DNA from 2 places in the Kitasatospora sp. NPDC059795 genome. Region 2 is predicted to be linked to the other one. Evidence: riboswitches for the same ligand, from Rfam matches in the RefSeq annotation. Region 2 holds a riboswitch; the other holds the start of a gene.
What was found. A riboswitch is a leader RNA that binds a small molecule or an ion and turns the genes downstream of it on or off. The one in region 2 is predicted to bind S-adenosylmethionine.

Region 1 (4,917 bases), on a different contig from region 2:
GTGGAGCCCGGGCGGATGGTCCTCGAACTCCGCCCGCCGGGCGTCGACAAGGGCGTCGCGCTCCGGAAGTTCCTGGCGGAACGGGAGGCCGGCCCGGTGCTGTTCGCGGGCGACGACCTCGGGGACATCGCCGCGTACGAGGAGGTCGCCCGGCGGAGGGCGCAGGGGCACCCCGGGCTGCTGGTCTGCAGCGGTCCGGTCACCGGCGAGGCGCCGGTGCGCGAGCTGGCGGACCGGGCGGACCTGGTGGTGGCGGGGCCGGCGGGGGTGGTGGACCTGCTGAACGAGTTGGCGTCGCGGTTGAGGGTGTGACGGCAGGCGGGCGCGAAAACAGGGGCGAGGGGAACTGCGCGACAAGCGCACACCACGTCCGCAAGGTCGCGATCACGTGCAGGTCATTGTCCTGCGTCGCGATCTTGCGGACGGGTGCGTTCCCCTTCGCGCAGTTCCCCGCGCCCCTGGTTGTGCTCTCCCTGGTTTCGCCCCCGGTGTCTACAGCGCGTTCAGCTGGTCGAGGAACCACTGCTGGGGCGGGAGCGCCGTCGCTGCGGCGGCCAGGCGTTTGGTGCGGTCGGCGCGGTCGGTGTGGGGCATGGCGAGGGCCAGCGCCAGCGCGTCCGCGGTGGCGATGACGTCGAAGGGGTTGACGGTGATCGCGTCGTCGGCGAGTTCCGCGTGGGCGCCGGCCTCGCGGGAGAGGACGAGGGCGCAGCCGTTGTCGGAGACGACGGGGACTTCCTTGGCGACCAGGTTCATGCCGTCGCGGACGGGGTTGACCAGGGCGACGTCGGCGAGGCGGTACGCGGCGAGGGAGCGGGGGAAGTCGTCGTTGACGTGCAGGATGAGCGGCTGCCAGCCGGCGGTGCCGAACTCGGCGTTGATCTCCTCGGCGATCCGCTGCACCGCCGCGGTGTAGTCGCGGTACTCGACGAGGTCGGTCCGCGAGGGGTAGGCGAAGGCGATGTGGACGACCCGGTCGCGCCATTCGGGGCGGGTGCGGAGCAGGTGCCGGTAGGCGAGCAGGCCGCGGACGATGTTCTTGCTGAGTTCGGTGCGGTCGACCCGGACGATGGTGCGCCGGTGGCCGACGGCTTCGCGGAGGGCGGCGAGGCGTTCGTCCACGTCGGGCCGGTGGGCGCGTTCGCGCAGGAACTCGCCGTCGGCGCCGAGTCCGTGGACGCCGAGCCGGGTGGTGCGGCCGGCGTACGTGACGGCGAGGACGTCGCGGTCGACGCTCGCGCCGAGGACGGCTTCGCAGCAGTCGGCGAAGGCGAGGGCCCAGCGGCGGGTGAGGAAGGCGGCGCGGTCGGCGCCGAGGATGCCGAGGAGGACGTCGGCGGCGATGTCGTCGGGCAGCAGCCGGTAGTAGTCGGGCGGGGCCCAGGGGGTGTGCGAGAAGTGGCCGATGCGCAGGTCGGGGCGGAGTTCGCGGAGCAGCGCGGGGGCCAGTGAGAGGTGGTAGTCCTGCACCAGGACGGCCGCGCCGGGGGCGGCTTCGGTGGCGAGGGCTTCGGCGAAGGCGGTGTTGTAGGCGCGGTAGGCGGCCCATTCGTCGCGGAAGTCGGCGTCGAAGGCGGGCTTGGTGGGGATGTCGTACAGCAGGTGGTGGACGAACCACAGGGTGGAGTTGGCGACGCCGTTGTAGGCGCGGGCGAAGGTCTCCGGGTCGATGTCGAGCATGCGGACGGCCTGTCCGCCGACGTCGTGGCCGGCCCGGTCGAGGCGGCCGTCGGGGGCCTGCCGGGCGGCGGTGCGGTCGGCGTCGGAGAGGGCGGCGCAGACCCAGACGGCGTTCGGGTCGTCGATCGCGGAGAGCCCGGAGACCAGGCCGCCGCCGCCTCTGCGGAGGCTCAGCGTGCCGTCGTCCTCCGTGCGGAAGGACACCGGGCCGCGGTTGGAGGCCACCAGGATCGGGGCGGCTCCGGACTGCGTGGGGCGTTCGGACGCGTGATCGGCCATACAGCCAACCTTGCCGTGTGATCAGCCGACCAAACCACCCGGCGCGGCCTGCGCCGGGTGAACAGCGGGGGGTCGGCCCGGCCGTGCCCGGCAAGCCGAAGGCGATCGGCGGGCCTCTGCGACCGATCACGGCCCCTCCCCGGGATGTGGGCGGGTGGTCAGCGGTTGCGGTACTCCGGGACGGTGATCATCGGGGGGCGTTCGGTGGCGGCGACGGGGTGGGTGCGGGGGGTGAAGCCTGCGGCGGTGCGGGTGTACTGGGTGAGCAGCGGGCGGACCAGGTCGGCGTCGGCCTTGAGGCGGTGGGTGCGGTCGAGGCGTTCCAGGGCGGTGCGGTAGATGGTGGCGGCCATCCGGCCGAGGGCCTGGCCGTCCTGGTGGCGGTGGTGCCGGACGCCGACGTCGACCTGGGCCAGTGCGTCCAGCCCGACCAGTTCCAACGCGTCCACCAGCAGGCCGAGTTCGACGCCGTAGCCGGTCGGGAAGGGCAGTCGTTCGAGCAGGCTGCGGCGGGCCGCGTACTCGCCGCCGAGCGGCTGGACGAAGCCGGCCAGCTGCGGCCAGTGCAGGTTGAGCAGCGGGCGGGCGACCAGTTCGGTGACCCGGCCGCCGCCGGCCGGGACGATCGCGCCGTCGGTCTCGAACGGGCGGTCGTACATGGCCTTGACCAGGTGCACGGCGGGGTCGGTGAGCAGCGGGCCGACGATGCCGGAGACGAACGCCGGGTCGAATTCGCGCAGGTCGGCGTCGATGTAGCAGACGATCGCGCCGCTGCTGGCGAGCAGCGAGCGCCACAGCACCTCGCCCTTGCCGGCGGCGGCGGGCAGCCGGGGCAGGATGGCGTCCCGGTGGACCACCCGGGCGCCGGCGGCGGCCGCGGCGGCGGCGGTGCCGTCCACCGAGCCGGAGTCGACCACCAGGAGTTCGTCGACCAGCGGGACGCGTTCCATCAGCTCGGTGCGGATCGCGGTGACGATCTCGCCGACGGTGGGCTCCTCGTCGAGGGCGGGCAGCACCACGCTGACGGTGCCCGCCGGGCCGGCGGCGCGCTTGGCGGCGAGCAGCCGGTCGAGCGGTCGGTCGGCGGCCGCCCAGGACCGGCGGCGCAGCCAGTCGGCCACTTCCGGCAGGACCCCGGGCTCGGGCTGCTCGGGCAAGATCTCGCTCCCTGTCTCGGTCCGTCTCGGGTGTCGGACGGTGGGGTTGGACGGCACGGGCCTTCGGTTACAGTCTTCGTACTGCGGTCGGACCTTCGCACGTCGGGGTCGCTCGCAGCGTACGACCACAACTTCACAGAGCTCATCCAGAGGGACTGAGGGAACGGCCCGTCGAAGTCCCGGCAACCCTCCCGCGCGGCCTCGCAGGCCCGGCGGGACAGGTGCCAATTCCGTCCCGGGCGCGACCGCGACCCGGGGAAGATGAGGAGAAAGGGCCTCGCCACCATGGCTGTTGACACCCCCGCACCTGCCGCCGTCGACCTCGGTCCGGCCACCGCGCTGTCCTGTCGCGAGTGCGGCACCCGCTTCCCGCTCGGCCCGAGCTTCGCCTGCCTGGAGTGCTTCGGCCCGCTGGAGATCGCCTACGACTACGCGGGACACGACGCCGAGGAGCTGCGCAAGCGGATCGAGGCCGGCCCGGCGTCGATCTGGCGCTACGCCCCGCTGCTGCCCGTCCCCGCCGACGTCGCGGACAAGCCGAACCTGAACCCGGGCTGGACCCCGCTGGTGAAGGCCGACAACCTGGGCCGCGAGCTGGGCTTCACCGCGCAGCTGCACATCAAGGACGACTCCGGCAACCCCACCCACTCCTTCAAGGACCGGGTGGTGGCCTGCGCGATCGAGGCCGCCCGGGCGTTCGACTTCACCACGCTGTCCTGCTCCTCCACCGGCAACCTGGCGGGCGCGGTCGGCGCCGCCGCGGCCCGGGCCGGCTTCAAGTCCTGCGTGTTCATCCCGCACGACCTGGAGCAGGGCAAGGTCGTGATGGCCGGGGTGTACGGCGGCGAGCTGGTCGGCATCGACGGCAACTACGACGACGTGAACCGGTTCTGCTCGGAGCTGATCGGCGACCCGGCCGGCGAGGGCTGGGGCTTCGTCAACGTCAACCTGCGCCCGTACTACGGCGAGGGCTCCAAGACCCTGGCGTTCGAGATCTGCGAGCAGCTCGGCTGGCGGCTGCCCGAGCAGATCGTCATCCCGATCGCCTCCGGCTCCCAGCTGACCAAGATCGACAAGGGCCTGCAGGAGCTGATCAAGCTCGGCCTGGTCGAGGACCGCCCGTACAAGATCTTCGGCGCCCAGGCCGAGGGCTGCTCCCCGGTCTCCGCCGCCTTCAAGGCCGGCCGCGACGTGATCAAGCCGGTCAAGCCGGACACCATCGCCAAGTCGCTGGCGATCGGCAACCCGGCCGACGGCCCGTACGTGCTCGACATCGCCCGCCGCACCGGCGGCGCCGTCGAGGACGTCACGGACGCCGAGGTGGTCGAGGCGATCCGGCTGCTGGCCCGTACCGAGGGCATCTTCGCGGAGACGGCCGGCGGCGTCACCGTCGGCGTGCTGAAGAAGCTGGTCGAGACCGGGCAGCTCGACCCGAGCAAGGAGACCGTCGCGATCAACACCGGCGACGGCCTGAAGACCCTCGACGCGGTCGCCGACTCCGGCATGACCGCCGTGATCCGCCCGACGCTGGAGTCCTTCCGCGCCGCCGGCCTCGCCTCCGCCTGATCCCCCACGTCTTCCGAGGAGCACCCCCCATGAGCGCCACCGTCCGCATCCCCACCATCCTCCGCACCTACACCGGCGGCGCCGCCGAGGTGACCGCCGAGGGCGCCACCCTGGCCGCCGTCGTCGCGGACCTGGAGGCCAACCACGCGGGCATCGCGGCCCGCCTGCTGGACGACACCGGCAAGCTGCGCCGCTTCGTCAACGTGTACGTCAACGACGACGACGTGCGCTTCGC
Region 2 (4,917 bases):
TCGGGGAACGACGGCATGTTCTGCGGGCCGGTCTGCATGGCCTCGTAGATGTGCTTGGAGTCCACGCCCTCCAGGGAGGGGGCGTACTTGCCGTCGGTCAGCGCGCCGCCCTTGCCGGCGAAGTTGTGGCACTGGGCGCAGTTGGTGCGGAACAGCTCGCCACCCTTGGCGACCTGCTCGGCGTTGGTGACCTTGTCCTCGGACGGCTGGTACTGGTCCGGGGTGGGAACGACCGGGCCGGGGCCGAGCGAGGCCACGTAGGCGGCCAGCTGGTCGATCTCGGACTGGTTGTAGACGGTCTTCTTGCGCGGGACCTGCGCGCCCGGCTGCTGGGCCGGCATACGGCCGGTGGCGACCTGGAAGTCGACAGCGGCAGAGCCGACGCCGACCAGCGACGGACCGTCAGAAGTGCCCTGGCCGTTCAGGCCGTGGCAGGAGGAGCAGCCGACGGCGAAGAGCTTCTTGCCCTCGTCGATGGCGAGCGACTGCGAGGAGCTGTCGGCCTGCGCCTTCTCGGCGGGCGCGAAAGCGGCGTACAGCCCCCCGGTGGCCGCCAGGGCGAGAAGTAGAACGACGACCGCCGCCAGTGGGTGGCGCCGTCGTGCGGAGAGCTTTTTCACGGAATAACCCCGGTGTCAGGATCTGGTCGGCAGCAGCCTGCCCCCGACTCCCATGCGTCGTGGTCGACGCCGGGTCAGGGGCGGGGCGGCTGTTACTTGATCAGGTAGATGGTCGCGAACAGGCCGATCCACACAACGTCGACGAAGTGCCAGTAGTACGACACCACGATCGCCGCAGTGGCCTGCTCGTGGGTGAAGCGCCGCGCCGCGTAGGTCCGGCCGAGGACCAGCAGGAAGGCGATCAGACCACCCGTCACGTGGAGTCCGTGGAAGCCGGTGGTCAGGTAGAACACCGTGCCGTACGGGTCGGAGGACAGCGAAAGGCCGTCCTTCTTGACCAGGTCGGTGTACTCGAAGATCTGGCCGCCGATGAAGATGGCGCCCATCACGAAGGTGACCACGAACCAGGAACGCAGCTTCTTCACGTCACCGCGCTCGGCGGCGAACACGCCGAGCTGGCAGGTGAGCGAGGAGAGCACCAGGATCGTGGTGTTGACCGAGGAGAAGGGCACGTTGAGGGCATGGGCCTTCTCGTGCCAGAACTCGGCGCCCTTGACCGAGCGGAGGGTGAAGTACATCGCGAACAGGGCCGCGAAGAACATCAGCTCCGAGCTCAGCCAGACAATGGTTCCCACGCTGACCAGGTTCGGCCTGTTGACCGCTCCGTGCGCGTGTCCGGTTTCTGTTGCTGTTGCTGTCGCCACGACGGACATTATGTCGGTCCCTTATTCCGTCTTCACGCCGGGGGGTCTCCCTCGGAGTGTCCGGTGCGTGAGGTATGCCCGCCTCGCGGGCCGTCCGTTTTCTGACGGTTGTTCGGACCGGGTGAGGGAACTGGGCCGTCGGGGTGAGCCCGTGGCGCGGCGGCTTGAGCGAGATCGCGTCGGGGTCTCTTCAGGACGGGCCCGCCGGAGTAGCATCCGTCCCAGGACGTGGTCCGGGTCACACTGGGCCGTTCGGTCGGGGGTCGCGCGCATGCGTGGGCCCGTGCGGACACCGTGGACGCAACGAACACATATAAGAGGACGAGCACCAGGAAGCAGGGGACATGGCGCAGCACTCCGACGGGACGCTCACCGTTCTCGTCTACAGCGACGACCGCAACACCCGCGAGCAGGTGACTCTCGCCCTCGGCCGCCGCCCCGCCGGGGACCTCCCCGCCCTGGAGTACCAGGAGTGCGCCACCGCCCCCGCGGTGCTGCGCGCACTGGAGAAGGGCGGCGTCGACCTGTGCGTGCTGGACGGCGAGGCGGTGCCGGCCGGCGGGCTGGGGCTGACCCGGCAGCTGAAGGACGAGATCTACGGCTGCCCGCCGGTGCTGGTGCTGATCGGCCGGCCGCAGGACTCCTGGCTGGCCGCCTGGAGCCGCGCCGACGCGGCGATCTCGCACCCGGTCGACCCGGTCGCGCTGGCCGACGCGGCGACCACGCTGCTGCGGGCCCGGGTGGCGCGGCGGACGCCGGCCGCGCGCTGAGCGTTCCGGCCGGTCGTCTCGGCCGACCGTTTCGGCCCGTCGTTCCGGTCGATCGTCTCGGCGGGCGTCTCAACTGGAGAGAAGGGGACGGCAAGTCAGGGCGGCCGTCCCCGCTCGCTCGATAGGCTGACTCCAATTCCTCTGCGACAAGACGAGAGCTGGAGACGGCCATGGTGAACGTGCACTCTGCGAACGGCGGTAGCGACCCCGCGCAGGTGGTTCGCTCCTGGCCCGACATCCTGACGGCCCTGGTGCACGGCGAGGACCTCTCCCAGGCCGACACCGCCTGGGCGATGGACCGCATCATGAGCGGCGAGGCCAGCCCCGTGCAGGTGGCCGGCTTCCTGATCGCGCTGCGCGGCAAGGGCGAGACGGTCGAGGAGATCTCCGGCCTGGTCGAGGCGATGTACGCGCACGCCCTGCCGCTGGACATCCCCGGGCCGGCCGTCGACATCGTCGGCACCGGCGGCGACCGCGCCAAGACCGTCAACATCTCCACCATGTCGGCGGTGGCCGCCGCGGCGGCCGGCGCGAAGGTGGTCAAGCACGGCAACCGGGCCTCCTCCTCGGCGTCCGGCTCCTCGGACGTGCTCGGACGGCTCGGCATCAACCTGGACCTGGACGCCCGGCGGGTCGCGGCGGTGGCCGAGGAGGTCGGACTGACCTTCTGCTTCGCCGCGAAGTTCCACCCGTCGATGCGGCACACCGCGCAGGCCCGGGCCGAGCTCGCCGTCCCCACGGTCTTCAACATCCTCGGCCCGCTCACCAACCCGGCCAAGGTCGGCGCCCACGCGGTGGGCTGTTTCGACACCCGGCTGGCGGGGCTGATCGCCGGGGTGCTGGCGCGGCGCGGCGGGCAGGGACTGGTGTTCCGGGGTGACGACGGGCTCGACGAGCTGACGATCACCACCACGTCCCACGTCTGGGTGATTCGGGACGGCGAGGTGACGGAGACGCGGTTCGACCCGCGGGACGTCGGGATCGAACTGGTCGGGATCGAGGCGCTGCGCGGGGCCGACGCGGAGTTCAACGCGGCGGTCGCCCGGCGGGTGCTGAACGGCGAGCGGGGGCCGGTGCGGGACGCGGTGGTGCTCAACAGCGCGGCCGCGCTGGTGGCGCTGGAGCTGACGGATGCGCCGCTGAGCGAGCAGTTGGGGGCGGCGATGGCGCGGACGGCGGCGGCGATCGATTCCGGGGCGGCGGGGGAGCTGCTGAAGCGGTGGGCGGAGGCCACGCAGTAGCGGTCGACTTCGGTCAACGGTCCGTCCGGCGTGGGGAGTTGACCCCTCGTCGGGCGGACCTTGCCGTTCCGGGGGTGTCCGGGTGGTGGACGGGGGTTGAGGCGGCGGGGCGTTCGTGTAGTGTGCTGCGCAGGTCATGAGTGGCAGCGACAAGCCCCAGCTTGCTGTCCGGCAACCCTCCGTCCGTGGCGGGGTGCCCTGGGTGAGGACCGGGCTGCGTGGCGATCCGTCCGCGCGGCAAGCGCGGACTTCCGGTTGATGCACCCCGGGGTCCTTACCCCGTGGAGGAGTGCATCCATGTCTGTCGCCGTCGAGATCTGTGAGCCGCTGGCCGTGCTGGGCCAGGACGTCGAGGTGCCGTTGGCGTCGGGGGAGAAGGTCGGGTACGCGGCGCTGGACTACGCGGCGAGCGCGCCGGCGCTGGCCCGGGTGTGGGACGACGTGGCGGCGTACGCGCCGTACTACGGGTCGGTGCACCGGGGCGCGGGATACCTGTCGCAGTTGTCGACCGACCTGTTCGAGCAGAGCCGGCGGACCGTCGCGGAGTTCCTGGACCTGCGGGACGGCGACCAGGTGGTGTTCACCCGGGCGACCACCGATTCGCTGAACCTGCTGGCCGGGGCGGTGCCCGCCGGGACCGAGGTGTTCGCGTTCGAGACCGAGCACCACGCGTCGCTGCTGCCGTGGCGCCGCGAGGGCCTGACGGTGCGTTACCTGCGGGCGCCGCGTTCGCACGCCGAGGCGGTGGCCGCGCTGGAGGAGGCGCTGCTCGGGGCGGCGGAGGGGCCGAAGCTGTTCTGCGTGACCGGGGCGTCGAACGTCACCGGCGAGCTGTGGCCGGTCGAGGAGCTGACCGCGGTCGCGCACCGCTACGGCGCCCGGGTGGTGCTGGACGCGGCCCAGCTGGCGCCCCACCACCGGGTGTCGGTACGGGAGTTGGACGTCGACTGGATCGCGTTCTCCGGCCACAAGCTGTACGCGCCGTTCGGCGCGGGCGTGCTGGCGGGCCGGTCGGACTGGCTGGACGCGGCGGAGCCGTACCTGGCCGGCGGCGGGGCGAGCCGGACGGTGGCCCGGGAGCTGGACGGCTCGGTGGCGGTGGAGTGGCACAGCGGCCCGGCCCGGCACGAGGCCGGTTCGCCGAACGTGATCGGCGCGTACGCGATCGCCTCGGCCTGCCGGGCGCTCACCGAGGCGGGCTTCGACACGCTGGAGGCCCGCGAGCGGGCGCTGGTCGCGAAGCTGACGGAGGGTCTGGCGGCGATCCCCGAGGTGCGGGTGCTGAGCCTGTTCGGCGAGGGCGCGGACCGGGTCGGCGTGGTGTCGTTCGTGGTGCGCGGCTGGAACAGCTCGCACTTCTCGGCCGCGCTGTCCGCCGAGTACGGCATCGGCGTCCGGGACGGCCTGTTCTGTGCGCACCCGCTGGTGCGGACCCTGCTGGGCGGCGAGGACGCCGCGCCGAGCCAGTGCGGGGCGCCCGAGCCCTCGCTGCCGGGGGAGCGCAGCCTGAACGCGATCCGGGTCAGCTTCGGCGCCGGCACCCCCGTCGAGCACCTGGACCGGTTCCTGACGGCCGTTCGGG

Region 1: linked by a shared signal. The riboswitch ahead of thrC (threonine synthase) and the one ahead of ACFV4P_RS11210 (aminotransferase class V-fold PLP-dependent enzyme) in region 2 are both predicted to bind S-adenosylmethionine.

Annotation. Positions count from the first base shown of each region.
Region 1 covers NZ_JBHWID010000019.1:68,828-73,744, forward strand. Annotated here, with positions in the region: gene otsB (trehalose-phosphatase) at 1-312, shown strand, start outside; gene ACFV4P_RS30605 (trehalose-6-phosphate synthase) at 493-1,959, opposite strand; gene ACFV4P_RS30610 (glucosyl-3-phosphoglycerate synthase) at 2,118-3,116, opposite strand; SAM riboswitch class I at 3,256-3,384, shown strand; gene thrC (threonine synthase) at 3,402-4,682, shown strand; gene ACFV4P_RS30620 (MoaD/ThiS family protein) at 4,712-4,917, shown strand, end outside.
Region 2 covers NZ_JBHWID010000004.1:365,031-369,947, forward strand. Annotated here, with positions in the region: gene ACFV4P_RS11190 (c-type cytochrome) at 1-620, opposite strand, end outside; gene ACFV4P_RS11195 (heme-copper oxidase subunit III) at 713-1,333, opposite strand; gene ACFV4P_RS11200 (hypothetical protein) at 1,669-2,094, shown strand; gene trpD (anthranilate phosphoribosyltransferase) at 2,265-3,335, shown strand; SAM riboswitch class IV at 3,468-3,585, shown strand; gene ACFV4P_RS11210 (aminotransferase class V-fold PLP-dependent enzyme) at 3,633-4,917, shown strand, end outside.